DNA from 3 places in the Colwellia sp. MB02u-14 genome. Region 1 is predicted to be linked to each of the others. Evidence: predicted binding sites of a transcription regulator. Region 1 holds the regulator's gene; each other region holds the start of a gene.
What was found. Region 1 encodes FNR, which switches genes on or off when oxygen is low (the NO sensors DNR and NnrR bind a similar motif). Its sites were predicted from a motif close to TTGATCTAGATCAA; they were not measured.
Positions count from the first base shown of each region.

Region 2: the regulator FNR is predicted to act here: its motif matches at 3,138-3,151, upstream of napF (ferredoxin-type protein NapF).
Region 3: the regulator FNR is predicted to act here: its motif matches at 7,210-7,223, upstream of H4J52_RS12955 (DUF3149 domain-containing protein).

Region 1 covers NZ_JACGUX010000065.1:35,105-45,295, reverse strand. Annotated here, with positions in the region: gene H4J52_RS07050 (heavy metal translocating P-type ATPase) at 1-2,240, shown strand, start outside; gene ccoS (cbb3-type cytochrome oxidase assembly protein CcoS) at 2,270-2,482, shown strand; gene H4J52_RS07040 (sulfite exporter TauE/SafE family protein) at 2,488-3,165, shown strand; gene fnr (fumarate/nitrate reduction transcriptional regulator Fnr) at 3,209-3,928, shown strand; gene uspE (universal stress protein UspE) at 4,075-5,001, shown strand; gene ttcA (tRNA 2-thiocytidine(32) synthetase TtcA) at 5,129-6,091, shown strand; partial or broken gene H4J52_RS07020 (NCS2 family permease) at 6,113-7,418, shown strand; gene H4J52_RS07015 (outer membrane protein OmpK) at 7,436-8,215, shown strand; gene H4J52_RS07010 (glucosaminidase domain-containing protein) at 8,264-9,118, opposite strand; gene H4J52_RS07005 (hypothetical protein) at 9,161-9,949, opposite strand; gene H4J52_RS07000 (DUF1415 domain-containing protein) at 10,039-10,191, opposite strand, start outside.
Region 2 covers NZ_JACGUX010000087.1:317,517-327,707, reverse strand. Annotated here, with positions in the region: gene argS (arginine--tRNA ligase) at 1-994, opposite strand, end outside; gene prfC (peptide chain release factor 3) at 1,273-2,856, opposite strand; gene napF (ferredoxin-type protein NapF) at 3,232-3,768, shown strand; gene H4J52_RS17825 (TIGR02808 family protein) at 3,765-3,908, shown strand; gene H4J52_RS17820 (chaperone NapD) at 3,908-4,210, shown strand; gene napA (nitrate reductase catalytic subunit NapA) at 4,207-6,702, shown strand; gene H4J52_RS17810 (nitrate reductase cytochrome c-type subunit) at 6,744-7,202, shown strand; gene H4J52_RS17805 (NapC/NirT family cytochrome c) at 7,236-7,826, shown strand; gene rimI (ribosomal protein S18-alanine N-acetyltransferase) at 7,995-8,444, opposite strand; gene H4J52_RS17795 (DNA polymerase III subunit psi) at 8,441-8,803, opposite strand; gene H4J52_RS17790 (EAL domain-containing protein) at 9,003-9,239, opposite strand; gene H4J52_RS20575 (EAL domain-containing protein) at 9,479-9,622, opposite strand; gene H4J52_RS17780 (GGDEF domain-containing protein) at 9,683-10,191, opposite strand, start outside.
Region 3 covers NZ_JACGUX010000079.1:577,872-588,062, reverse strand. Annotated here, with positions in the region: gene gspL (type II secretion system protein GspL) at 1-829, shown strand, start outside; gene gspM (type II secretion system protein GspM) at 829-1,299, shown strand; gene H4J52_RS13000 (type II secretion system protein N) at 1,299-2,042, shown strand; gene yrfG (GMP/IMP nucleotidase) at 2,125-2,799, opposite strand; gene nudE (ADP compounds hydrolase NudE) at 2,900-3,460, shown strand; gene cysQ (3'(2'),5'-bisphosphate nucleotidase CysQ) at 3,478-4,302, shown strand; gene H4J52_RS12980 (YceI family protein) at 4,330-4,908, shown strand; gene H4J52_RS12975 (YheU family protein) at 4,953-5,198, opposite strand; gene H4J52_RS12970 (hydrolase) at 5,195-6,178, opposite strand; gene H4J52_RS12960 (hypothetical protein) at 6,552-6,734, opposite strand; gene H4J52_RS12955 (DUF3149 domain-containing protein) at 6,992-7,120, opposite strand; gene H4J52_RS12950 (tetratricopeptide repeat protein) at 7,279-8,001, opposite strand; gene H4J52_RS12945 (ATP-binding cassette domain-containing protein) at 8,070-9,977, opposite strand; gene H4J52_RS12940 (YheV family putative zinc ribbon protein) at 10,080-10,191, shown strand, end outside.

The sequences.
Region 1 (10,191 bases):
CACAAAAAGGTGAACCACTGATACCTGAGCAGTTACAACGTAATAAGCTACTTGATGATGACGACTTACAAAGTGAATTTACTTATAAAACCGATGACTATAACGAGGCTATTCTTACCGTTGATGGCATAAGCTGCGCAGCTTGCGCTTGGCTTATAGAAATGCAACTTATCAAGGTTAAGGGATTAATCAACATAAATGTTAATGCCACAACACAGCGCGCGACAATTCGTTGGGATAATAATAACGTTCAATTGAGTGAGTTGATTAACCGTATTGCCAAAATTGGTTACCAAGCACTCCCATTCAAAGCAAGTACCGCAGAACAACTGAACAAAACTCAAAGTAATAATTACATCAAGCGTTTAGGTATTTCTGGCATTTTGATGATGCAGGTGATGATGATTGCCTTTGGATTATACTTTGGCGCTTTTTCAGGCATGGATGAGTACAACTTAATATACTTACGTTATGCAAGCTTATTTTTAACCATTCCTATTGTTACTTATGGCGCGTTACCCTTTTACAAAGGCGCGATTAATGCGTTAAAGATAAAGCGCTTATCGATGGATGTACCAGTCGCTATCGCTATTTCTCTCGCATTTTCAGCCAGTGCATGGGCGACCATCACTCAGCAAGGTGAAGTCTATTTTGAATCTGTGTCAATGTTCACCTTTTTATTGCTTATTGGTAAATTTTTAGAATTTAGAGCACGAAGTCGTGCAGCCGAAGTTTCAGCTAACTTGCTTAAGCTAATGCCAATGACGGCAACAAAGCTCATTAATGAAGACGGTATCAAAAAAGAAATACTGGTTCCTGCCAAAAAGCTTTGCCCTCTTGATATTGTTTTGATAAAACCTGGGGAAGTTGTCCCTGCCGACGGCACCATTATCTCTGGTAGTAGCCAGCTTAATGAAGCCATGTTATCAGGCGAGCAATTACCCTTAAATAAAGCCGTGGGCGATATAGTCTTTGCCGGTACTATAAATGGTGACGGTAATATTAACGTTGAAGTAAAACACCCTAGTGAGCATTCTTTTTTAAGCCAACTCATACGATTAAGTGAATCATCTCAAGCACATAAGCCTAAATTAGCGAAATTATCAGATAAAATAGCACAATATTTTGTTGCCGTTATTTTACTGACCGCCATAGGTACCGCTCTATACTGGCATCAACATTTACCTGAGGAAGCCTTTTGGATCACCTTGTCTGTTCTTGTTGCTACCTGTCCCTGCGCTTTGTCTCTTGCCACACCCACTGCGTTAACATGTGCGACCACACGCTTAAACCGTGAAGGCATCATGATAAAATCAGCACATGTCATGGAGACATTACCCAAGATAACCACCATTGCCTTTGATAAAACCGGTACCTTAACCTCGGGTGATTTTTCTATTAATCAAACTCAACTTTTTGATAATGAGCATTATAAATATAGTGAACAGCAGGTTTTATCTATAGCAGCCGCACTTGAGTCTTATTCAGAACACCCCTTAGCCAAACCGTTTAAATTATTCCGTGATTATTCATACACCACTGAACAGGTAGAAATTAAATCTGGTTTTGGCATTCAGGGTAAGGTAAATGATAAATACTATCGGATCGGTAAACCACAATGGCTGCTAAGTGACACAAACAAATCAACTGAATTTGAAACCGCTTCATGTTTATTATTAGAAGATAATGAATTAATAGCTGCATTTTATTTAACCGATGAGATCCGTGAAGATGCTAAAAATCTCTTAGGTAATTTGAAGAAGAAAAATATACATACCATTATGCTATCAGGTGATCACGCCGTGGGATGTAACAAAGTTCAAGCATTACTTCATTTAGATGAAGTACACTGTACTTTGTCGGCGACAGATAAAATGGCGATTATTAAGCAACAACCCAATGGTTCAACCATTGCGATGGTGGGAGACGGCGTAAATGATACCCCGGTGTTTGGTGCAGCTCATATTTCTATTGCGATGGGTAGTGGTACTGATATAGCTAAAAGTGGCGCAGACGTTATTTTATTGAATAATCGTTTAAAGTCAGTAACAACGCTGACACGTGTCGCCAGTAAAACCCGCCGTATCATTTGGCAAAACTATTTATGGGCATTTGGTTATAATGCTATCGTATTACCACTTGCCGTAGCAGGTTTCATTACTCCATACATGGCTGTAATAGGCATGTCGGCGAGTTCAATATTAGTCATCACCAATTCATTACGTTTACTCAAAAAATAATCGTGACACAAAAATAGAGAATAAAGACAATGAGCATTATTTATATTTTAATCCCTATTGCGATAATACTAACGGCCTTAGCCATATATCTATTTTTTTGGGCAGTAAAAACTGAACAATTTGATGATTTAGAAAAACAAGGCATGAGTATTTTATTTGATGATAACAACGATAAAAGCGCTGAGAATTCGCCTGAAGCTAACGGTATAGAAAAAAAAGACAATGATACGGGTATTAAGTAACTAATATGCTAAGTATTGATTATTTATCTGCTTTTATCATTGGCTTATTAGGTTCGGGCCATTGCATTGGTATGTGTGGTGGCATAACCACTATGCTAACATCAGCTATATCGCCTCAACATAAGGTAAGTGATCAATTTAAACTGGTCAGTGCTTATAATTTTGGCCGTATTTTTTCTTATACCTTAATTGGTGGTATTGTTGGATTTAGTAGTTCGATTGCTGCAAAAAATATTGGTGTACCCTTAGGTTTTCTTCGACTGTTCGCGGCAGTATTTTTAATATTACTGGGCTTATACTTGGGTCAATGGCTAATGTGGCTATCGAAAGTTGAAAAAATAGGTAAAGTCTTCTGGCGCTTTTTATCACCATTAAGTAAGAGGTTTATCCCTGTAAAAAATACTAAACAAGCTTTAGCATTAGGCGCTATTTGGGGATGGTTACCTTGTGGTTTAGTTTATTCAACCCTAACTTGGTCTTTAGCGAGCGGTAGTACCCTAACTGGCGCCTTGATAATGACATGTTTTGGTTTAGGTACCTTACCGGCGTTGTTGAGTATTTCATTAGGTTCTTTTGGAATAAAGTCTTTGTTAACTAACATGAAATTTAAAAAAATAATGGCCTTTATGATAATTATGTATGGAATATACAGTTTAATGATTGCATATCAACAGTTGTTTTAATATGATCGAAATTATTAAAGATAAATAAATCATTTAGGTTAATATGTATAAAAAGCCATGTTCTACATCTCAGCACATTCATTGTCAAAATTGTAGTATCAGTGAGCTATGTTTACCGTTTTCTTTAAATGAGAAAGAACTTGATACGCTAGACAGTATTATAGACCGTAAACGCCCTATTCATAAAGGTGAACAAATCTTTCAAGATGGCGATAAAATGCAAGCTTTATACGCTATTCGCTCTGGGACATTTAAAACATTCACGGTAAATGAACAAGGCGAAGAACAAATTACCGGTTTTCATTTAGCCGGCGATTTATTAGGTTTCGATGCTATTGCTGAATCAGAACACCCTAGCTTTGCAAAAGCGCTAGAAACATCAATGGTTTGTGAAATACCCTACAACACACTTGATGCATTATCGAATACTATGCCAAAGTTAAAAAAACAAATTCTGCGCATGATGAGTTCGGAAATACGCTCAGATCAGGAAATGTTAACCTTACTTAATCGTAAAAATGCTGAACAACGCTTGGCGACATTTATCTCAACACTGGCGAGTCGTTATCATGCGCGAGGGATGTCAGCAACGGACTTCCGCTTAACTATGACGAGAAGCGATATTGGTAATTATATTGGCCTAACGGTAGAAACCATTAGCCGATTATTAAATCGTTTCCAAAAAAATGAATTAATTGGTGTCGAAGGTAAGCTTATTACTATTTTAGATATGGATAAACTTAACGAGTGTGCTTCACTTTAGTTTCTATATAAATTTATAAAAAATGCTTAACACTGATTATGTTGAGCATTTTTTTATTGAAATATTATGATGTAAAGCAAATAACATGTACCAAATATAGTCTATTGTTAATGTTATTAGTATTTAATGCGTTACGGAGTAAATGTATGGAAAAGTATAAAAAAATATTAGCCGTTATTGACCCAACCACTGAAAATCAAAAAGCATTAAAGCGTGCTATTGAATTAGCTCGCTATAGTGGTGGAGAAATCACCGCATTTTTAACCATTTATGATTTATCTTATGAAATGACGACGATGCTTTCTGGCGAAGAACGTGAAGCAATGCGCCAGTCTGTTATTAATGGTCATCAGCAATGGTTAGCAGAAAAAATTTCTAAAATTAATCACGAAAATATTAACATAGACATTTGTATTATTTGGCATAACCGTCCATTTGAGAAAATAATCAAAAAAGTGCTTGCTGAAAATTTTAATATTGTCATCAAAGGCACACATCAACACGATAAGCTAAAATCTGTTATTTTTACACCAACAGACTGGCATATTCTCAGAAAATGCCCTTGTCCAGTATTACTTGTTAAAGATCATAGCTGGCCAAGTGATGGTAATTTGCTTACCGCACTTAACATGGGCAGCGACGATGAAGAGCACAAAGCACTTAACAAAAAATTAACTCAAGAATCGATGGCTCTCTCATCGCTCATTAAAGCTAATATCCACTTAGTTAATTCTTACCCGGGTACGCCCGTAAATATTGCCATTGAAATCCCAGAGTTTAATGCCTGCGAATATAACGAGACCATGTTTAACCATCATAAAAGTGCAATGGAAAGTCATGCAAATAATTACAACATCCCCATTGAAAATACTTACGTGAAAGAGGGCTTACCTGAAGATGTTATTCAAAGTATCTCTAACGAGATCGATGCAGAATTAGTTGTTTTAGGTACCATTGGCCGTACAGGAATTTCAGCTGCATTGATCGGCAATACCGCAGAGCATGTAATTGACCGCTTAAACTGTGATGTATTAGCCATTAAACCCGATGGCTACATTTCGCCTCTGGCATAAGGTCTATTAGCATTAGGTTTAGATCTTTGAATATAAATTAAAAAGCCAAGAGTTTTCTTGGCTTTTTGCTATACTACGCGCCGTAAAAATCGATATTTTTTCATTATAAATAGCACTAGGAAACACTATGAGCGCTCAATCAGCGACACCAATAGCATCTTTAACAGCCAGCCAAAAAATACAGCTGAATAAACTTGAAAAACGCTTAAGACGCCATGTTGGTCAAGCTATCGCACAATATAATATGATAGAAGATGGCGATAAAATAATGGTTTGTGTCTCTGGGGGCAAAGATAGTTATGCCCTACTCGCTATTTTAATGTTGTTAAAAGAATCTGCACCCATTCATTTTGATATCGTGGCAGTTAACCTTGATCAAAAACAACCTGGTTTTCCTGAGCATATTTTGCCCGCATACCTAGAATCGTTAGGTGTTGAATATAAAATAGCGCAAGAAGATACCTATTCAATTGTTAAAGACAAAATCCCTGAAGGTAAAACCACTTGTAGTTTATGTTCTCGTTTACGCAGAGCCATTCTATACAAGGTCGCGGCAGAAATAGGCGCCACTAAGATTGCATTAGGCCACCATCGTGATGATATGGTTGAAACGTTAATGCTGAATATGTTCTATGGCGGAAAATTAAAATCGATGCCAGCAAAATTGGTCTCAGACAATGGCGAACATGTTGTGATTCGCCCACTAGCTTTTTGTAAAGAAGCCGAGTTAATACAATACGCTCAACTCAAAGCCTTCCCTATTATTCCTTGTAACTTATGTGGATCTCAACCTAATTTACAGCGTCAAAATATCAAGAAGATGCTACAAGACTGGAACGTAAATCACCCAGGACGAATTGAATCAATGTTTACAGCAATTCGTAACGTTGTGCCCTCACATTTATGCGATAGCGAATTATTTGACTTTAAATCGATCAATGCTCAATCAGGGGTTATCAATGGCGGTGATATCGCTTTTGATGATGAACTTATCGTTGCTCCTGTATTAGACGATAACATTAGTATTGAACATAATTCAAAAAACAATCTATCATTTAATAACGCATTGAATATTATCGAAATAAAATAATAATAATACCTGGTTAAAAACATGCTTGAAAAGCTTTTCAAATTAACGGAACACGGCACAAATGTAAAACAAGAAATCATTGCGGGTTTGACGACTTTTTTAACCATGGCTTACATTATTTTTGTTAACCCTGCGATGTTGGCAAATACAGGGATGGACCACGGGGCAATATTTGTTGCAACATGTCTTGCCGCTGCTATTGGCTGTTTTGTGATGGGATTGTTAGCTAATTACCCTATCGCATTGGCACCTGGTATGGGATTGAATGCCTTTTTCACCTACACCGTAGTGTTAGGAATGGGCTATAGCTGGCAAATCGCTTTAGCTGGTGTATTCATCTCTGGTTGTTTTTTTGTATTACTTAGCCTGTTTAATGTTCGCGCATGGATCATCAACTCAATTCCACATTCATTACGTTTTGGCATTGCTGCTGGTATCGGATTATTTCTTGCTTTTATTGCCTTAAAGAATGCAGGTATTGTGGTGGACAGCCCCACGACACTATTAACATTAGGCGATATAACGTCTTTTCAAGCGGTGTTCGCCGCCATTGGATTATTTCTTATTGTTGGTTTGGTCAATCGAGGTATCAATGGTGCTGTCATGATATCGATACTCGTTATAACGGCATTGGGCATACTCATTGGTGATGTAAGCTACCAAGGTATTATATCTATGCCCCCCTCTGTACTGCTCACTTTTCTGCAGCTTGATATTATTGGCGCATTAGAAGTGAGTATGATGGGTGTTATATTTACTTTTTTTTGTAGATTTATTCGATACCTCAGGTACCTTAATTGCTGTGGCTCAACGTGGCAACCTTCTCGATGAAAATGGTAGTTTACCTCGTTTGGGCAAAGCACTGTTAGCGGACTCAACAGCAACAATTGCAGGTGCAGTACTTGGCTCTTCAACCACAACAAGTTATGTAGAAAGTACCGCGGGTGTTAGTGCCGTTGGGAGAACCGGGCTAACAGCCGTAACAGTAGGGGTTTTATTTTTATTGTCACTTTTGTTTTCTCCCCTTGCTGCGATGGTACCGGCTTATGCAACTGCTGACCCATTATTTTGCGTTGCGGTGTTAATGCTCGCAGGACTTGTTAATGTTGATTGGGATGATTTATCACAAGCGGTTCCTGTTGCAGTTATATGTATTACCATGCCTTTAAACTTCTCTATAGCTAATGGTATTGCTTTTGGTTTTATAAGTTATGTTGCTGTACGCTTATTTAGCGGGCATTTTCAGAAACTTAATATGAGTTTAATCATACTGGTGAGTTTATTTTTAATTAAATTTATTTTATTTTATTTTATTTTATTTGCATAATCATAAGGTCAATTATTATGAATAATTTGTTACAGACATATTTAAAAAATTTGGCCATTATGAATATCTTGTCGTTACTAGCATTTTCATCTTCAGCCCAAACGTTATGGAGTGACAACAGCATGAGCTATTTGAAGAATACCAGTGATTTTGAACTCCTTGGTAATGATAATGTTAATGTCATGACTTTTGAGCATGTATCAGGTCATAACTGGGGTGATACCTTCTTCTTTGTTGATAGAACTACAGCGAGCAGTGATGCAAAAAATGGTAAATTCAACTCAACCTATGGCGAATTGTCACCGCGATTAAGTATGAGTTATTTAACCAATAAAGAAGTAACCTTCGCAGCTATTAAAGATTTATATGTAGCAAGTACTTGGGAGCATAACACCAGTAATGATAATGGAGTGGGTTTTGTTTTCAATAATTACTTACTTGGCCTAGGTGCTGCTTGGGATATAAGTGGCTTTGCCTTTGTAAATACAAACTTATACCATGCTAGCAATGATAAGACTGATAATGATATTCAACTCACGCTCTCTTGGGGTTATCCGTTTAGTGTTGGTGAACAAAATTTTATGTTGGATGGTTTTGTTGATTGGTCGTCAGCGGTTGATGACCATAGTGCAGATTTTCACTTTAACCCGCAGTTGAAATGGGATTTAAGCCATAACTTCTCCAAGAGAAAAGTTATGGAGCTGGGTATCGAATATTCCTACTGGCATAATAAATATGGCATTAACGGATTAGATAATCAAAGCGTTGTTAGCTTATTAGTTAAGCTTCATTTATAAAAATGCTAACATTAATAATTTTACTAGCGAGTTTATCACTGAAAGCTACTAAATAGTTTTTAGCTTTGCCCGTATGTTGTCAAAATAGGTTTTATTATGACGGATCATTTCAGTAATTTCTAACACGTAGTCAGTACCACGAATTGAATAACGCATTAAACCAGTCGCTAATATTTGCGGAGACAACGGCTGCTTTTGTGCACGCAATTGTCCGCGGATTGTGCGAAAAACACCATAAGCATGGTGGGTATTAATATTATGTAAGTAACGTTGCACACCATGTTCGACACTATTAAATGCGGCTACTTCATGTTTAGCGCCGTTGTCTCTGCCACTTGGCACCATGCCACAACCTTTCTGATAGCACCACATGCCGAAAAAATTCAAACCGATCCGAGCAAATCGAGATGTTCCCCAAGCAGATTCATTAGCGGCTTGTACTAACGCTAATTCAATAGGCACCACATCAATACGTAACCGTAATTCATTAAGCTGTTGTAATGGTGAATTTTTCTCACTAACTTTATACTTTTTTATTAACCGGTTAAGTAACGCTTGTTGCTCTTCTATAAGGTTTTCTTCTAGAAAAAGCACTTCAATCATAGTCAAAACTTCAAGCCTTAAGGCAAGTAAATTTCTATTCTCTTTTACAATTGCGGGGTAAATATATTGAAAAAATTGACGCTTTTTAGCTTTTACATCACGAATAGAAGCAAAGTTAGGTAGGTTAACGTCATGAAGGGGTTGCTCAACTATTTTTTCTTTGGCCATAACCACGGGTACAACTTTATTAACAATCAACGGTGGAGGGGCAAGTGTCGGTTTGAGAAATGTAAAAGGAGCAACAAGTCCAATAACTAATGCACTGATTAACAAAGTTTTTAAAATAGTTTGAATTTTCATAGTGTCCTTTTTACTGACAATCATATTTATGTCTGTAGAGAGTTAAGCTGAAAATGTGTCACTTGTTTGGCTCGCCGGTACATCAACTGCTTGCAGCTGCATTCCAAAAATCTCACGGTATAAAATACCTTTAACATTATAAAATAGTGGTGCTAAAAAAGTTAATGCAATTAAGAAAAACATAACACCAATCACTGAAAATTGAGTGTTAGCAATAATCACTAGCGGTAATATTGATAAAAATAAAGCTAAAAACAAAGAGGTATAAATGGCGAGTAACTTAAACCATTGAAAACGGGTAACTTGTAAACTCAAAATGATCGCCTTTATTGGAGATAGTTTCTTCTCTACGACTAAAGGTAAGGTGAGTGATAAAGCAACGGCTAAATAAATACCGGGTAAGTAAAATAAACTCATTCCTAACGTTACTAATACTGACGTTAGCAACGCACAAACAGCAACCCAACTTCCTCTTTTTAAAAAAGCAAAGATCAATTTACTGTTGGTCTTTAAGCCAACGGCATGGAAAACCCCCATCATTTCTACCCCCACTAAAAAAGGATAGATGATCATAGTGACCACGATATTTAATAATGTGGTCGACTGTGGATCTTGAATAACCTGCTCAATTCCTCCCATCGCATTACTGATCAAAAGTGACACAATAACACCTAACACAAGGGTGAAAAACAAACCTAAATTAATAGCAATACGAGATTGAAGTGTTAACTGCCAAGCTTCTTTTAAGACTGAAGAAACATCGATGGTATATTCACCTTTTAGTGATTTTTCTATACTACCACCCATTTGTACTACTTTTTTTTCATTCACAAAAATAACTACCTTTTTTAAATTTTCAACATGATAACAAGTTGGTTTATATTGGAAACAGCATAAATTATCTACAAAAAATAATAATACTATGAGTGAGATTTAGCAATGCGCTGTAAAATAGTTTGAAAGTAATGAGCGCCCTTTTTTTCGGCCAAAACAATATTATTATTAGGTATATTTCCTGGATTTTTATAAACAGACAACACTTTTTCCATGCTCGCTTCTCGAATTAAATGAAT
Region 2 (10,191 bases), on a different contig from region 1:
TACGGTAGCGACAAGCAGATAAATCGGTTGTCGCATATAAATAACCACCACCCGTTTTTTGAATAATAAATACCGGTGCATCACCGTCTTTATTTGCCATTTCATTAATGAAAACAACTTTGGCACCTTCACTAACTTCAGCAATACCTTTGGTCATTAACTCTTCAACAACCGTGGGTAAATCATTGTTATAAGCACTTTCACCCATTATATCGTCACGGGTTAATGTTACGTTAAGTTTCTGATAAATATCTTCACTGTGGACAATAGAAATATCAATGAATAACTTCCACAATACTAAACAATCTTTGTCGCCGCCTTGAAGCTTTACAACATAGTCACGCGCACGGTCAGCAAAGCCTTCTTCGTTATCAAAACGAATTTTTGCTTCACGGTAAAAGTTTTCTAAATCAGAAAGGGCAGTTTCAGCAACTTCGTTGGCATTAAGTTTGTCGCTTAAATGTGCTAATAACATACCAAACTGTGTGCCCCAGTCGCCCATGTGGTTTTGACGAATGACTTTGTCACCACGAAACTCTAAAGCACGCACAACTGCATCACCAATAATGGTTGAGCGTAAGTGACCGACATGCATTTCTTTGGCGAGGTTTGGGGCCGAATAGTCAACAACAACAGTTTTTGCTTGATCTTCTGGGCTTGTACCTCGTTGGGTTACGCCCAATTTTTCATCATTTACCATTTTGGCAAGTTGAGCGGCTAGCCAATGTTTGTCTAAATGAATATTAATAAAACCAGGACCTGCTAATTCAATATTGTCAGCAATACCTTCAAGATCTAAGTGTTCAACAACTTTAGTTGCTAACTCACGAGGGTTTGTTTTTAGCTTCTTCGCTGCACCCATAACACCATTGGCTTGATAGTCACCAAAGTTAGGGCGACTTGAGAGGCTAACCGCTGGGTTAGTGCCTTCAGGCAAACCCGCAAGCACCATAGCTGCAGATACTTTTTCACTTAATAGTTGTTTAATATTCATAAAATAAACTCTTTCTCATGGTTATTTGACTCAATATTGGCATCAATGATACTCACATGCGGTGCATGTTCCGTGTCATTTCTTTAATCTTGAGCCAACTAACTGCGAGAAAGGCGTTATTTCGCAGTTAGTCATATTATTTATAATTAATCTCATTTGATTAAGTAGAATGCTTTTTAACAAGGCGTTTATTCTTTTTTAATTGGGAGTTTAGTTTACTAAATGACCAAAAAAAAAGAATAAATAACGTAGTTAAAATGCTATATACGACATCAAATTTAGTGTTCTCGGGTTTGGTGGAACTGGATGTCTGGATGACGCTCTTGCGCCAAATTCAAATTCACCATAGTAGGGGCAATATACGTTAAGTTGTTACCACCATCTAGCGCTAAATTGTCATAGGCTTTTTTACTGAATTGCTCTAAGGTTCGTTCATTATCACACGTACACCAACGGGCTGTTGCCACACTTATAGGTTCGTAGATAGCGTCAACTTTATATTCAGTTTTTAAACGCTGTACCACCACTTCAAATTGCAATACACCTACCGCACCAACAATCATCTCGTTTGAGTTAAATGGTCTAAAGACTTGCACTGCACCTTCTTCTGAAAGTTGGATCAAGCCCTTTTGTAATTGCTTGGCTTTTAACGGATCGCGTAAACGAATACGGCGGAACATTTCAGGGGCAAAATTTGGAATACCACTAAACTTCATCATCTCACCTGACGTAAACGTATCGCCAATTTGAATACTGCCGTGATTATGTAAACCAATAATATCACCGGCGTAGGCTTCTTCTACATGTGCACGGTCACCCGCCATAAAGGTTACAGCATCAGCAATTTTTACATCTTTGTTAATGCGTACTTGGCGCATTCTCATGCCTTTTTCATATTTACCTGAGCAAATACGCATAAAGGCAATACGGTCACGATGTTTTGGATCCATATTCGCTTGAATTTTAAAAACAAAGCCGGTGAACTTTTCTTCTTGAGCGGTAACTTCTCTAACGTCTGTTAAACGCGGTAAAGGTTTTGGTGCCCACTTAGTTAAACCGTTTAGCATATGGTCAACACCAAAGTTACCCAAGGCAGTTCCAAAAAATACTGGTGTGAGTTCACCCTTTAAAAATTCTTCTAAGTTAAACTCATGTGAGGCACCAGAAACGAGCTCTAACTCTTCACGTAAATCGTCAGCATAGGTACCAATGACTTTGTCTAATTCTGGGTTGTCAAGCCCTTTAATAATTCTCTCTTCTTGGATCATATGACCAAGGCCCGACTGATATAAAAATATCTCGTCAGTTAAAATATTATAAACACCTTTAAATTCTTTACCCATACCAATGGGCCAAGTAATAGGCGCACATTTTATTTTAAGAACCTCTTCTACTTCATCCATCACTTCCATTGGATCTCGTACATCGCGATCCATTTTATTCATAAAAGTAATAATAGGTGTATCACGTAAGCGCGTAACTTCCATTAATTTAACCGTACGTGCTTCAACACCTTTAGCAACATCGATAACCATTAAACACGAATCGACCGCGGTGAGTGTTCGGTAGGTATCTTCGGAAAAGTCTTCATGACCCGGCGTGTCGAGTAAATTGACCAAGCAACCGTTATAAGGAAATTGCATGACAGAGGTTGTAATAGATATACCACGCTCTTTCTCCATTTCCATCCAATCAGATTTTGCATGCTGACCTGATTTCTTACCTTTAACAGTCCCGGCTCTTTGCAAAGCTTGACCAAAAAGTAATACTTTTTCAGTGATGGTGGTTTTACCCGCATCAGGATGGGAGATGATTGCGAAAGTACGTCTTAGATTAACTTCATTAGCCTGTAGCGTTGTCATGTTTTAAAAGTTCTCTTTGGTGTACATGCTAATGCACATAAACAATTTTCTTAAAGTCCTTGGGATCTTCTAATAATCCCATAATTGGCGCGCATTGTACCATAAATATGAAAAGCCGCATCAGGGGACTGTCTTTAAATAATGATTTTTATTAATAATATTTATAGTCATTTTAACTTTGAAATTTTTTTATCAGCCATAAACCATTTTTTCGTAAATAAAGGAGATTTGCGTATGCAGAAGGATAAATGAGTAGGTAAATAGACGTGTTATTTAAATACTTGATCAAAATCAATATCCAATATGGGTAATGTTGTAAATTGAGTGTGTTCGCTGCATTAACAAAGCGACTATATAAAATTTCAAGGTGATAGTGTGGACTTAGCAAGAAGAAATTTTTTTAAAGCAAAAAAACTAACCACAACACCAGCAGTTCGGCTGCCATGGGTGATTAACGAAGTCACTTTTATTGATGGTTGCACACAATGCGGTGACTGCATAACATCTTGTCCTGAAAACATTATTAAAAAAGGTGATGGCGGTTTCCCTGAAGTTAATTTTCTATTGGGTGAATGTACCTTTTGTCAGCAGTGTGTCGAGAGTTGTCAGCAAAATATTTTTATTGAATCTGGCCTTATTGCTTCAAGTACTGCTTGGGATTTAGATATATCAATTAAGAGCGATTGTTTGGCCGCTAATGGAGTCTTTTGTCAAAGTTGCCAAGATAGCTGCGAAACTGAAGCTATCTCTTTTAAGTATATCAATTCATCTGTACCACAACCCCATATTACGCTAAACGACTGCACAAGTTGTGGCGCCTGTGTGGCTATTTGCCCGCAATCATCCATTCAATTAAAACCCAAAAATTCAGCAGAAGAACAATCTGCAAATACCAATAGGAGAGTTATATGAGTGCTCTTGAACAAATGATTTGGAATATTTTAGGTTATTCATCGATGCCCGTTATTTTTTTAGCCGGTTTTGCCGGTACCGCACTAGTGGCTGTCGCACTTTTAAAAATGTTAGGTGTTAAATCTGTAGGGGAAAAGTAGTGATAAATCTATTAGAAGAACCCATCAATATTGCAGGTGTGCTTTTTGTTGCTCAGCTAAGTAACACTGAAAAAGTGGCTAAAGAATTAGGAAAGTTCCCTGGGGCTGAAGTGCATGAAATTGCCGATAATGGCTCTATGGTAGTAACCATAGAAGAGAACGATTTAAACAGAGATGAAAAAGGCAAAGGCCTTATTAACACCATAACAGATATGAGTAATTTACCGGGCGTGGTCTCATCATCATTGATTTTTCATCATAATGATTATGGATTACCACAACATCAGGGGATAAAGGTATGACATTAACAAGACGCGATTTTATAAAAGCAAATGCAATTGCAGCAACCGCTGTAGCGGCTGGAATTGCTGTACCTACTTCAGCTTCAAACCTGATCACTAAATTGTCAGATACAACCATAAAATGGGATAAAGCCCCTTGTCGTTTTTGTGGCACAGGTTGTAGTGTGCTTGTCGGTACACAAGAAGGAAAAGTTGTTGCTACTCAAGGCGACCCTCAGGCACAAGTGAACAAAGGCTTGAATTGTATCAAAGGCTACTTTTTATCTAAAATCATGTACGGTAAAGACAGATTAACTCAGCCTTTACTGCGGATGGAAGACGGTGTTTATGCTAAAGACGGTGAGTTCACGCCGGTAAGTTGGGATACTGCCTTTGATGTCATGGCTGAAAAGTTTAAAGCGGCTTTAAAGAAAAAAGGACCAACTTCTGTCGGTATGTTTGGCTCGGGTCAATGGACCGTTTGGGAAGGTTATGCCGCTTCAAAATTAATGAAAGCAGGCTTTCTAACTAACAATCTTGATCCTAATGCGCGTCATTGTATGGCATCTGCTGTTGGTGGTTTTATGCGTACCTTTGGTATCGACGAACCTATGGGCTGTTACGATGATTTAGAAGCTGCGGATGCGTTTGTACTTTGGGGCTCTAACATGGCAGAAATGCACCCTATTCTATGGTCGCGTTTAGCTGACCGCCGTTTAAGTCACCCTCATGTAAAAGTTAACGTATTATCAACCTATAAGCATCGTAGTTTTGAACTTGCTGATAACGGTATGATTTTCACACCGCAAACAGATTTAGCGATATTAAATTTTATTGCAAATTACATTATTCAAAATAATGGCGTAAATGAAGACTTCATGAAGAAGCATGTGAATATTCGTGAAGGCGTTACGGATATTGGTTATGGTTTACGTCCTTCTCATCCATTACAAAAAGCGGCTAAAAATCCTGATAGTGGTGCTTCAACACCGATGAGTTTTGACGACTTTGCTAAGTTTGTAAGCACTTATACGATTGAGTACACCTCTAAGCTTTCAGGCGTATCAGAAGCTAAGTTATTAACGCTAGCCAAGCTTTATGCTGATCCTAAAGTGAAAGTGACTTCATTCTGGACCATGGGCTTTAACCAACATACGCGTGGTGTTTGGGCAAATAATTTAATGTACAACGTACATTTGTTAACTGGCAAGATATCAGAGCCGGGTAATAGCCCGTTTTCATTAACGGGTCAACCGTCAGCGTGTGGTACAGCACGCGAAGTAGGTACTTTTTCACATAGATTACCCGCTGATTTAGTGGTGAAAAATCCTAAACATAGAGCAATAGCTGAAAAAATTTGGAAATTACCCGAAGGTACCATTCCACCTAAACCAGGCTTTCATGCGGTTTTGCAAAATCGTAAGCTTAAAGACGGCGAATTAAATGCTTATTGGGTGATGTGTAATAACAATATGCAAGCAGGGCCCAACATTAATGAAGAAGGGATCCCAGGTTACCGTAACCCTGAAAACTTCATCGTTGTTTCAGACCCATATCCAACGGTAACAGCCCAAGCCGCTGATTTAATTTTACCTACGGCTATGTGGGTAGAAAAAGAAGGCGCTTATGGTAATGCAGAGCGTCGTACGCAATTTTGGCATCAACAGGTGAATGCACCAGGTGAAGCACGCTCAGATTTATGGCAAATCGTTGAATTTTCTAAACGCTTTAACATTGAAGAAGTATGGCCTGAAGAACTACTTGCTAAGAACCCAGAATACCGTGGTAAAACAATGTACGACGTGCTTTACGCTAACGGTAACGTAGACAAGTTCCCGATGAGTGAATCTAAAGGGGATACTAACTTTGAAGGGGATTACTTTGGTTTTTATATTCAAAAAGGTTTGTTTGAAGAATATGCGACCTTTGGCCGAGGACATGGTCATGATTTAGCCCCCTTTGATCGTTATCACGAAGAGCGTGGTCTTCGCTGGCCAGTCGTTGATGGTAAAGAAACCAAGTGGCGCTTTCGTGAAGGGCATGACCCTTATGTTGAAAAAGGCAGTGGAGTTCAGTTTTATGGTCACAAAGACAAAAAAGCGATTATCTTTGCTTTACCCTATGAATCCGCTGCAGAATCACCCGATGAAGATTACGACTTATGGCTAAGTACCGGTCGTGTACTTGAGCATTGGCATTCTGGCTCTATGACCGCGCGAGTTCCTGAACTTCATAAGGCCTTCCCTGATGCGGTGTTATTTATTCATCCAGATGATGCTAAATCACGAGGCTTACGCCGTGGTGATGAAGTGCTCATTGAATCTCGCCGTGGTGAAGTAAAATCAAGGGTTGAAACCAGAGGGCGTAATAGACCACCCAAAGGTTTGGTGTTTATGCCTTGGTTTGATGCAAAACAATTGGTTAATAAGTTAACCCTAGATGCTACCGATCCTTTGTCTAAACAAACTGACTTCAAAAAATGTGCGGTAAAAGTGAAAAAAGTCACTGTTTAGAACGGATTAAATTTATGTAACCTATTGGGTCGAGGTAAAAAATGAAAATATTACCATTAATAATGATAACTGCTAGTTTAGCTATGTCGATGAATGTACAAGCTTATCAAGAAGTAACATCGGGTGGCTTAGAAACTATCCGCGGTATGGCTAAAGTGAATGAAACAAAAAGTGCTGAAGCGCTTAAGCGGGTAATTAAAGATAAAAATCCGATTAAGCGTAACTATGTCCACCAACCACCTGTTGTACCACATCAAATTCGAGGGTATCAGGTTAATAAAGACAGCAATAAATGTTTAACTTGTCATAGCTGGAAATATGCCAGAGAAACAGGGGCAACCAAAATTAGCTTAACGCATTATGAAGCCCGTGACGGTAAAACATTGTCAGATGTTTCACCGCGCCGCTATTTTTGTTCTCAATGTCATGTCACTCAGGCTGATGCACCTGAGTTGATTGACAATACGTTTAAACCCGTTGAATTGTTAGGTAGTAACTAATGACTTTTCTTTGGGTAGCTAAAGGGGATTAAGATGACAAAAGAATCAAAAATTAAAAGCTTACTCAGGTATTTAAAATCACCCAGTAGTGCAGCTCTGTGGTTTATTTTAGCGATTGGTTTTGCGGGGGGAGTTATTTTCTGGGGGGGCTTTAACACCGCCCTAGAGGTTACCAACACGGAGGCGTTTTGTATTAGCTGTCATGAAATGGAAGATAATGTCTATGAAGAGTACAAAGAAACCATTCATTATGCTAATCGTTCCGGCGTTCGAGCCACCTGTCCTGATTGTCATGTGCCAAAAAAATGGACACATAAGATCGTTCGAAAAATAGCGGCAAGTAAAGAAGTTTGGGGCATGCTGACCGGTTTAATTGATACCAGAGAGAAGTTTCAGGATCACCGCCGTGAATTGGCTGAACGTGAATGGAAACGTATGAAAGAGAATGATTCACTGGAATGTCGTAACTGCCACAACTTTGAGTACATGGATTTTTCAGAGCAAGGCAATCGCAGTGTTAAAATGCATTCAAGTGCCTTAGCCTCAGGTGAAAAAACCTGTATAGACTGTCATAAGGGCATTGCCCATGAATTACCAGACATGAAAGGTGTAGCTAACTGGTAATTAAATATCAGCAGGTATTTGTAAAGCTTAATATTGCTATAGAAAAACTAAAGCCTCTTTAATTTTATGATTAAAGAGGCTTTATCTTGTTGATGCTATTATTATTATTTTGGATTACACATGATGCTTGATGCGAAATTACTATATTCATGTGTAACTTAAGCAAGGTTAGAAAACTTTTTTCATTACAATGGCATCTTCATAGCCAAAGCCTGATGCACTTGGGTAATACCCTGTTCTTCGACCTGTTTCGGTAAAACCACTATTGATATACATCATTTGTGCGCTGATATTTTTTGCACGAACTTCTAACCAAATAAGCGTGTTGTTGAGTCGTTTTGACTGGTCAAAGAAGTGTTCAAGTAATACTTTGCCATAACCCTTGCCTTGCAGTGTTGGTGATACACATATATCCATTAAGGTAGCTTCACCCGCAACATGTTCACCAATGTAAAACCCCACTAACTCATTATTTACCTTTAAATAATAACCAAAATAACGTGCGCCAATACAGCTGTTAAAAGTTTTTTCACTCCATGGGTGAGAATGACACGCGTTTTCTATCGGCATTAATGAATCTACATCGTTGGGAGAAATTTTATGGTAGCTAAAAGTCATATTATTGAGTTTTCTTGTAGTTTTTGCCAAAGTGCTTTTTTTAATAGCGGAGAATTTTTTAAAATGTTAATAGAGGGGGTGACCAAGTGATACTTTGTAAGCGAAATATTAGTTTGCTCGCTGAATTGCCACGTTAATAAACCCATCGATAAGGTCTTGTTATCGCAGCTTACTTCGCCCAAAGACAAGCCTAAACAGTTTAGAATATCAGTAAACATTGTAGTCTCAACCAATGCAGAAAGTTCGATGCTTATATAGTCAAGGGTATCAGTACTGTTCTTTTTTTCACTGTTTTTTAACTGCCAAAGTTCGATGCCCATAGCTTGTAAATGCGAAAACTGTCTTTTAGTCATGGTCATAAATAGGGCGATAAAACCTAGTGTAAGTCAGGTCGACATAATGACAGAATTTTTAGTTAATACCAAATAAATAGCAATAGATTATGCTTCTAGTTACCTTATTTTTGCGCCATGACCAGCTGTTCTATTTCGATTAAAGAGATGGCTTTACTGAAATAGTGGCCTTAATATTCCTGGCAATTTAATTGTTGAAGAAACTCTAAATGTTTGATAACTCTTCGCCTTTAGCGACAACACTTAACTTTAGATTATTAGCTACGTTGATAATAGAGCGAACAATACTTTGATCGACAGTAGATTCATGCATCCCCATGATAAATGATCTATCTATTTTCAGAATATCGATAGGAAATTGTTTTAAATAATTTAAAGAGGAGAAACCTGTACCAAAATCATCTAAAGAAAGCTTGAAGCCAAGTATTTTAAGCTGTTTCATTGTGGAAATGGCTCAGTCTATTCTTTCAAGCAACATGCCTTCAGTGCTTTTAATTTTTATTCGCGACGGTATTACATTCTATTGCTTTAACTTACCGGTTAACAAGGAAATAAAACGCTGTGGATCAGAAACATTTTGGCAGAAACATTGATTGAAATAGGTCCAGAATTTATTGCTTTTTTTGCCATAAGGCACTTGCATGAAACCTTTATCAATCGCAATTTTATCTATTTGGTCTATCAAACCCAGCTTTTAAAAAATGGAATGAAGCTGTCGGGGTAAATAATATTCCCATCGGGTTTAACCCATTTTATCAAGGCTTCGGTACCTGAAATTATGCCCGTCTTAGTATCGAAAAAAGGTTGATAATAAAACTCAAACACCTTTTTTTATAGTGGTTATCAGCCTTTGTTCTTGGGCTAACTGCTCGGCGACTTCACTATTCATACGTTGTTCGAAAAACTGATACTCATTCTTTTTTTGTGCTTTAATATCAAAAATTGCTGGCGCGGCTTTTCGTAATAGCTCTTGAGGGGCATCTGCACCTTCAGGGTATCGTGTTTACCAATACTTGCCGTAACCATTAGTTGTTGTTTATCAGGGGTATATGCAGCTTCAAAACAAGAGAGTATTTTACGTGCTACTGCTATTGCTCCATATTTAGGATCTGAAAGCTCTACTAAAATACAAAATTCAGCACCATTGATGCGCGCTATCACATCTTTTGGATATAATGTCTTGCTTAAGCGTTTAGCTATTTCACAAATCACTTCATCTTCGGCATTACGACCATAAGTGTCGTTAATTCTTTTAAAGCTATTTACATCAAGTAGTAAGATGGTTGGCGATCTTTGAGAACGTTGGGAGTTCAATGATGACTGGATAATTAATTCATGTAGTAAGGTTCTGTTTGGTAGTTTGGTTAGATCATCGTGTGTAGCAAGTTTACTTA
Region 3 (10,191 bases), on a different contig from region 1:
AAAGTGGCAAGGAGCCACGATAGACAACAATACTTGGCCAATTATGAGTCAGTCGCTGAGTAACACCGAAGTCGTTGTCGAAGGTAAAAGCGCGCAAGCAAAGTCAGTGGATGATGATAGCCATCACGAAGAGCCTACTTCGTTCTCTTTAAATGCTTATTCAGTCTTGCCAGAATCGACCGCTGAACTTATCATTAATGTGATGCCAGAAGAGTTACCTTTGGCGTTATTGGCTGCAACATATAGCCATGATAAAGCAGATAAATTTAACTTGTTGCAAGGTGAATTTAAAACCAAAGAACAACGTTCACCGGCGTTAACAGGCTGGTTATGGGCCGCAGGTATTGCAACGTTTGCTTTATTGCTAAATGTAGGAATTAAAGGCGCCGAATTAATGCAACTCAATAGTCAGCAGGCACAATTAGAACAGCAGATTATTAGTACCTACAAAAAGACCTTTCCTAAAACGAAGCGTGTTCGAGTGACAACTATTCGGTCTCAGCTTAAACAAAAGCTCAAAGAGGTAGGCGACTCTAGTGGTGAAAGTGGCTTTTTAGCAATATTAACCCAAGTTCAGCCAGCATTAGCCCTAGTGCCAGAAATAAAACCTCATACCTTGAAGTTTGATGGCAAGCGAAATGAAATTCGTATGCAGGCAACGGCCAGTGATTATCAATATTTTGATCAGTTAAAAATAGCCCTTGAAAAAAGCAACTTAACAGTTTCATTGGGCGCACAAAATAATCAAGGTGATCAAATTTCTGGTTCATTTAGTATTAGCAGTGATATTAATAATCAGCAATCAACGAATACAAGTAAGGGGCGATAATGAAAGTCTGGTGGCAACAATTAAAAAGCTCTGAGCAACGACTCGTTGCGATCATGAGTTTGGTGGTGGTGCTGTTTTTATTTTACAGTATCATTTGGCAGCCATTGGTTAATAACACCCAAAAAACTCAACAAAAGTTAGTGCGTCAGCAAGCACTTTTTACCTGGGTACAAGAAAGTACACAACGCTATCAACAATCTCAAAAAAGAGCTGCATCAGCCGTGAGTAATGGCAGCCTTTCTAGTATTGTAAATGGCAGTGCAGGTCGCAATAATATTTCTATCGCACGTTTACAGCCTCAAGGTGAAGACTTGCAAGTTTGGATCGATGAAGTACCGTTTATACAATTACTCAGTTGGCTTGAGTTTTTAGCTAACAATGAAGGTTTAGTTGTGAAAAGTATTGATTTAAGTAAAGCTGAACGCAACGGTGTCGTGAGAGTGCGTCGTTTACAATTAGGAAAAGGTTAATGAAAAAGTGGTTTGCTTATGGAGCAATTTTTTTTAGTGTTTATATTGTCTTTTTAATCTCTACGATGCCTGCTGCTTGGGTTATTAGTTTTATTAACTTACCCAATAATGCCCAAGTATCTGAGCTTTCAGGTACGGTGTGGCGAAGCTATGCAAAACAAGTGCGTATTGATAATGTCGATATTAATAATGTCAGTAGTGAGTTAAGTTTCTTTTCATTATTAATGCTTGATCCCAAAGTTAAGTTAACGTTTGGCGGGGCATTATTTAGTGGTCCAGAAGGGAAACTCACCGCGAGCCAATTGCTTGAAAAAATCAAGATCACCGATGCAGAGATCAGTCTAGCGGCTAATCAAATTGCTGAAAAACTCAATTTACCTATACCGTTGCAAGCGCATAACCTTATTGATATAAAGGTCGATGAATTTATTGTTGGCAAACCAATATGTCAGCAAATGACTGGGGCTATAGACTGGAAGAAAGCATCAATAACGGCATTATCAGAAAAAGTAAAATTAGGGGCTTTATCGGCTGCCTTAGCTTGTGAAAAAGGTGCTTTAGCCCTTATTATTTCACCTGAAAATGATCTTGGTTTAACGTTTTCCGCTTATGTACATAATATGAAAAGAGCTTCTGGAAATGGCTATTTAATGCCCAGTGCTAATTTTCCGGAAAAGCTTAAACCCGCTTTATCTTTTATTGGCAAGGCTGATAACCAAGGACGTTACCGCTTGAACTTTTAATCAACCAATAGGCCTGATACTAGAAAGGTTAATTCACGGTATAGTCATCCCGACTCTGGTTAGGATGACTCACGTTCATTAACTATTTAATGGGGTTTTTTCTGATTTCATCAATTAATGTTCTAAAATCTGATGTTGATGGAAAGCTATTTATAGTACGTGTCGCTTTTTGACTATCAGGATTTTCAACCGCTAATAAATGTTCAAAACCATACTGCTGGGCTGACTCTAAAATATTAATACTGTCATCAACAAACAAGGTATTACCTAGGTCAAAGCCTTGTTTTCCCTGTAAACGTTCCCATAACAATTGTGATTCTTTCGTTACCCCAAAGTCATGCGTTGAATATAAAACATCAAAATACTTATCGAGTTGAGTCAACTCAATTTTAAGTAACAAACTATCTGGATGAGCATTTGTAACAAGAATAATCTCTCGACCACTTTCGCGTAACGCCACCATAAAATCATGCGCATCACAGCGTAAACTAATTAAGTGTTGTACTTCACGCTTCAATGCTTGAATGGGTAATTTTGTTTGTTCAGCCCAATAATCTAAACAGTACCAGTCAATTGTCCCCACCACTTTTTCATAATGGATTGCCAAGTTTTCTTTTGCTTGTTCAAGTGATATCTTTGCGCTTTCGCTGTAGCGTAAAGGTAAATGATGTAGCCAAAAATAATTGTCAAAATGTAAATCGAGGATAGTGCCATCCATATCTAAAAGGACAGTGGAAATTTTTGACCAATTAAGCATTTTATTTTTCCTTTGAGCTATTATTTATTAATTATATCTAAAGTTAACGTGCTATTCTAAGACTATATTATTAATATTTAACTCTTAGGTTTTAGACCCCATGAGCAATATTCTAACACTCCCCGAAATAACCCAGCGCAAGCAAGTTGCCAAAAGCCGCTTATTTGCAATTGAACAAATAGATCTCACCTTTAGTAATGGCGAAAAACGAGAATATGAACGTATGCAAGGGTATGGTCGTGGCGCCGTGTTGATTGTACCTATGCTTGATAATGAAACATTATTATTAGTACGTGAATATTGTGCGGGCACCCATACTTATGAACTTGGTTTTCCAAAAGGGCTTATCGATGAAGGCGAAATTCCCGAGCAGGCTGCTAACCGTGAATTAAAAGAAGAAGTTGGTTATGGAGCAAAGAAACTCACACATGTTCATCGAGTCGCAACCGCTCCGGCTTTTTTCGCAGCATCAATGGAAATATTTCTCGCTGAAAATTTATATGGTGAAAAATTACTGGGTGATGAGCCTGAAGAATTAGAGATCGTTGTTTGGAAAATTGCAGACTATCAAGCTTTGTTGGCGCAACCTGATTTTAATGAAGCAAGAAGCATTGCCGCTTTAATGCTAGTAAAAGATTTAGTGAATAAAACCTCAAAATAAAAATTAAGTGAATGTTAATGAATAATGAAACGTTACTCGCCATCGCGATAGAAAGTGCGAAAAAAGCAGGTATTGAAGTCGCTAAACATTATAAAACTGGCGATTATACGGCAGAAGTGAAAGACGATAACAGCCCTGTAACCAGTGCCGATTTTGCGGCTAACGATGTCTTAATGCAAGAGCTTTCACGCTTAGCACCCGGCATTCCTATTATTTCTGAAGAAGTGGGTGTATTGTCACTTTGCGAGCGAAAAAATTGGTCACGTTATTGGTTACTTGACCCCATTGATGGTACCGGTGAGTTTATTATGGGCAGCGGAGACTTCGCGGTGAATGTTGCGCTGGTGGAGAATGGTTGGCCGAGTATTGGTGTTATTCATGCGCCTGATCATCAATTAACCTATTATGGACAAAATAAACTGGGTGCTTTTAAAGAGAACAACCTTGGCAGCAAGCAAATTCATGTCGCCCAATACGATGGTAAGCGAAAAATTAAAGTCGCGATTAGTCGCCGCCAAGAGGTCAGTCTTATGGGGCAATACCTCAATAATAAAGACTTTACCTTTGAATATGTATCACTGGGCAGTTGTTCACTTAAAAACTGTTTAATTGCTGAGGGGGGGGCCGATTGCTATTTACGTATTGGCCCAACAGGTGAGTGGGATGCCGGTGCAAGTCATTGTATTATTGAACAAGCCGGTGGTTCAATAATTGATAGTGAGTTTTTACCGTTAACTTATAACCAACGAGAAGGTTTAATGAATCCTGATTTTATGACCTTAGGCGCGAGTAATATCCCTTGGCAACAAATTGTTAAACCTCACCGAGCAAAACGCTCTTAAATTTTATATTTTTTAAAAGGACCCACTATGCGTGTTTTATCTATTTTTATATTAAGTTTTTCTTTATTCATTGCCACTCCAGCTTACAGTGCTTGGCAACTTGATTCAAAAAACTCATCGTTAACCTTTGTTTCTATTAAAAAAGGCACTATTGCCGAAAATCACCACTTTAAAACATTTTCTGGTCTTATCAACGATAGTGGCTTAGCAAATATCACCATTGACTTGAGCAGTGTTGACACCAATATTGCTATACGAGATGCGCGGATGGCTGAGTTTCTATTTGAGACAGAAAGTTTTGCACAAGCGAGCTTTAGTGCTCAGCTCAGTACCACAGATATTGACGCGATCGCTATTGGTTCAAGCGAACAAATGTCACTGAAAGGGAGTCTTAATTTACATGGTCAAGAGCAAGAGCTTATGTTGAAGGTAATGGTGGCGAAGCTATCAGAAAAAAATATGATAGTAACAACCTTGCAACCTCTTATTATTAAAGCAGAAGACTTTGCTTTAGTGGCAGGTATAAATAAATTAAAGTCATTGGCAAGTTTACCAAGCATTGCTTATGCTGTACCCGTGAGTTTTGTGTTAACTTTTAGCCAATAGTCATGAGAAACGAACACAAGTGAGTGTTCGTTTCTGTTTACATATTACTGTGCAGCTTCTTGCTCATTCTCTTGTTGGTTAAACTGGTCAATGGGCAAAATATTTACCGTATCATGAAGTTCTGAATAAACTAAGAATGCACTACCATTAGCCAACTGTACTTTTACGTCTGCCACTTTTTTTGATAACGGCACATCGGCCTCACCGTACTCGGTTCCTTCTCGCAAAACAAATTCTCTAATAATACTGTTTAATGTATCTGGTTCTAGGTCTTTATAAGGGATAATCATAAGTAACTCTCTAAAAAATTTGGAACACGGTGTTCTAGCCAAAACTTAGGTCTTAGAGGGTTATTGCCATTAATAAACCCAACATGACCGCCATTTTTACTGACCTCAAAACATATGTTACTTGGAATACTGCTAATATCACGCGTATTTTCATCACATAAAAAGGGATCGTCATTTGAATGAATAATCAAACAGGGCTGATTGATTTTATCCAAAATAAAGCGTCCACTGGCTTGATGATAATAATCTTCAGCGCTATCAAACCCATTAATAGGCGCCGTAACCTGTTGATCAAATTGCCAAATGGTTTTAATTTTGTCTAATTTCTGTGACAGTTTTTGTGATAACGGATCCGAAAGGAGATTACGCGCCATTTTATCTTTAATACTGTCTTTAAGCATGCCAACTAAGTATTTTTGGTAGATTCTTGAAAAACCTTGGTTGATCCGCTTACTGCAGCTGGCTAAATGTAATGGTGCACAAATTATTGCCGCCGCTTGATAAGGGTTATTGGGTTCTTTTGCTAAATAACGCGCCAATACATTTCCACCAAGAGAAAAACCAATAATTGTCATCGGTAGCTGCGGATATTTTTGTTTTAAAAATTGTGTCAAATAGCTAATATCATCTGTATCACCACTGTGATATGAACGGGCTTTTCTATTAACTCGTCCACTACAGCCTCTAAAATGCATAAGTACGCCTAGCCATTTCTTCTCTTTTATAGCCGACAACATACCTTTGGCATAGTGGCTGTTAACCGAGCCTTCTAAGCCATGTAGAACGACAACTAAAGGACGAGTTTCATCTTGTTCAGGTTTATCGGTCCATGCTAAATCAATAAAATCTCCATCAGGTAACTCTAGCGTTTCATTGCAAGTTTCTAGATGTTTTTTAGATCTTAGAAATTTGGCAAGAATAGTTTGGCAATGAGCATTGTGCAGCCACCAAGCGGGAATGAATTGACTTTGAGTAAACATTTTAAAGTAATAGAGGTCTGTGCTGATTTTTGGATAATATGATTGTAAGTGAATTGAAAATAAATAGATATTGTCAGCCCAAAATAAAGCTCAGCTTGTTAAGCTTGATCATAAATTGTGCATGCTAGACTCTTTGATTAATGCGCATACCTTTGCGAGACTCCTCATCCTTTTTATTAAGCACGGCGGCTGGTAAAATAACATTTAAGCGTTCGTTCTCACAAGTTACTGACGCGTAATGAGTATCTTGAATACGAGAGCGACATTCGCTCACGTCAACCCGTATGGCTTTATAAGTATAACCTGGCTACTAAAAGCATTACTTTTTGCCCGAGTGTGCTTGCTGATTCATTAACATGGATAGGCGCGTCTTCTAGTGCTGTTGGGTTGTCATTCGATCTCTGACATCTAGGCTTGAAATAAAACTAGGATCACCAAGTACTTCTTCTGCTACAGCATTTATTTGTTCGGTTAGTTGGTCTAGCTCATCGTGAATAGTGCTTGGATCGCTAAGCGGTCTCACCGATTGAATGGATAAAACCTTGGCTTTTTGCATACTCTCATTTCCCCGAAGATAGCTTCTCATCTGTTTCTTCACACCCTTTAGTTTTACGTTCAATATAGTTAAGCAAAGAGGATGGTGGATTAATGGATAAATTCAGAGGCACACCTCAACATTTAACTTGAATTGTGCGAGTAATACATCATCATTAATTGAAATAAGTTACTTCGTATAACCAATACCACCCTTTTGAACGATTTTTGTACATAAAGTATTATGAATAAATGGGTTTTGACAATAGCGAATGCTAATCAGTTATTTTCATGAATATTTTTAAGAAAATAGTAGATGTAAAATGCACAAATACCTAAAACAATGACTAAACCAGCAAAAGAATAAAGCACAACAGGATCATTAATAATCATATCGAAAAAGTTCATAACAGACTCCATAAAAATAAATGAGTTACAACAAAAATGGCTATAACTTAATGTCATAGCCATTATAAATCGGTACTCACTTTATGGTTGTGATATAGATCAAAGATTCTTTAATTTAATGGTTGCTCCTTCAACATTTTATAAAAGGATATGTAATTTTATTTCTTAGCTTTCAATTCTTCTTGTTCAATAAATTGTTGATAGAGTCTGTTGGCTTTTTCTCTTGCTTCACTCATTTGTACACTACTGAGTTTTAATTCGTCCATATCTCTACTTTTTTCTGCATCTTTATAACCATTACTTGCCGCAATAATATTCCATACATAAGACATTTCTACGCTTTTTTCTACGCCTAATCCTTCAAAATGCATAAGTGCCAAATTAAATTGCGCTAAAGCGTAATTTTGCTTTGCTGCTGTTGTATACCAACGGGCCGCCTGCTTATAGTCTTTATAAGTACCTAAACCGTTAAAATACATCACACCTAGATTAAATTGCGCGCCAACTAAGTCTTTTATCGCTGCTCTTTCCATAAGTGTAAACGCTTTTTTTAAATCTTTTTTAACAACCACACCTTCAGAATACATAAGTGACAAGTTAAATAGGGCCTCAGAGTAGCCTTGTGCAGCAGAAAGAGACAGCAACTCGAATGCTCTGTTAGGATCTTTTTTCACCCCATAGCCATTTAAATAAATCATAGCCATTTGGTATTGTGCAGGAGAGTACTTTTGGGCAACCAGCGGCTCAAACTCTTCAATAGCGGCTTTAAAAGCGCCACGGTTTAATTCATAAATACCTTTATCAAGATCACCTTGAAAGGCAAAGCTTGAAAAACTGCTAAGCAATGCTAGATAAAAAAGGGCGAATGCTGTTTTTTTCATAAGGTTCTCATTATTTTAAGGTTATTGATATTAAGTGTAGCAAGTAATGTAAAATTTATGATTAAATTTTACATTGAAACTTGTAACATAACTTCTTCAATTTGTTCTTCTAATTCAAGCCAATACATTTCATTGTCTTCAATGTTTGCTTTGAGACTCGCTTGTTGCTTAATGAGTGTCGCTAAGCGTGATTTATGCTCACTTTGATATATATCACTTTCGGCTAAAATCGCTTCCACCTCAGCTAATTCGGTATGCAATAGCTGTACTTTTTTCTCGTACTTATCTGCTTGCTTACGCAATGGTGATGCTTTTTTGCGTAATTCAGCCTGTTCTTTTCGTAATTGTTTCTTATCAACAATTTCAGCAGATTTTGCTGGCTTGGTATTTTTGAGTGTTTGCTTTTTATCGTCGTTTAACCATTGTTGATAATCGTCAATATCTCCTAAAAACTCATTAACTTGCCCATTAGCCACCAAGAAAAATTCGTCAACACATGATTCTAATAAAAAGCGATCATGGGCGATCAAAATAATAGCCCCTTCGAAATCTTGTAAAGCGAAGACCAAGGCTTGACGCATTTCTAAATCAAGATGGTTAGTGGGTTCATCGAGTAATAATAATTGTGGTTTCTCATTAACAATTAATGCCAATACCAAGCGTGCTTTTTCTCCACCAGACATGGTTTCTACCGGTGATAATGCTTGGTCGCCAGTAAAACCAAAGCTACCTAAAAAACTCCGAGCTTGTAACTCTGTGGTTTCAGGTCTCGCACGGACAATATGTTCAATAGCACTGCTTGGCATATGTAATTGTTCAAGTTGATGCTGAGAAAAGTAACCTATGGTTAAATCTTGAGCACAATAGCGTTCGCCATTAATTAACGCTATATCACCAGCTAACGACTTTATCAGTGTCGATTTACCTGCGCCATTTCTCCCTAGAAGACCTATTCGACTTCCGGGCACAAGTGTTAAACCGACATCTCGTAAAATAATGGCTTCTTGGCTATAGCCACAGGTCGTCTCTTTTAAGGCCAATAACGGATACGGCAGTGTCTCGGGTGTTTTGAAACTAAAGGTAAATTGACTGTCGATATGTGCTGGCGCTAAGTCGGGTAATTTTTGTAGACGTTTTAAACGACTTTGTGCTTGTTTGGCTTTACTGGCTTTTGCTCTAAAACGATCAACAAATGAGGTTAAATGGGCAACTTCTTTTTGCTGCTTCTGAAATTGTGCATCTTGTTGGGCTAAATGTTCAGCGCGTTGGCGTTCAAAGGCGGTATAATTTCCAGAATATAACTTTGCCTCTTGGTGCTCTATATGCAAAATTTGTCCGATAACATCGTCAAGAAAATCGCGGTCATGTGAAATCAGCACTAAAGTACCTGTGAAGCGTTTTAGCCAACGTTGTAACCAAATTACCGCATCTAAATCTAGATGGTTGGTGGGCTCATCGAGTAATAAAAGATCTGCTCGGCTAATAAGAGCCTGAGCTAAGTTAAGGCGCATTCGCCACCCACCCGAAAAAGCTTTTACGGCATTACCGAGTTGTTCTTGTAAAAAACCTAACCCATGTAACAATTCGCTGGCACGTGCAGGCAAACTATAGCCATTAATGGCATCAATGTGGTTAATAATGAGGGCTTCTTGGTTACCGTCATCATTTAACCGTGCTTGTTCAAGTTTTTGTTCCAGCTGACGAAACTCTTTGTCACCGTCCATAACATAATCTAAAGCTGATTGTTCAAGCGCAGGTGTCTCTTGTTTTACCGTGGCGACATCCCAGCCTGAAGGCATGCTTACATCACCTCTGTCGGGTTGTAAATCACCTAATAGCGCAGCAAATAAAGACGATTTTCCACAGCCATTAGCGCCCACTAAGCCAACTTTGTGGTTAGGATGTATAGTAAAGCTTGATGCCTTTATAAGGTTTTTAGCGCCTCTATCTAAGCTTAAGTCGGTGGCTATGATCATGGTTTATAATTACTCATTTTAATTCAGAGTGCTATTGTCCTTTTCCTATCGATAAGATTCAAGGTAAAATAATGTTACTGGATTCTATTTGGATTGAAAAACATGAAAAAAAGATTTATTGCTGGCGCTATTTGCCCAAAATGTAATGCTATGGATACGATGGGTTTAACCAAAGAAAACAACATTGAAAAAGTCACCTGCGTGAGCTGTGGAC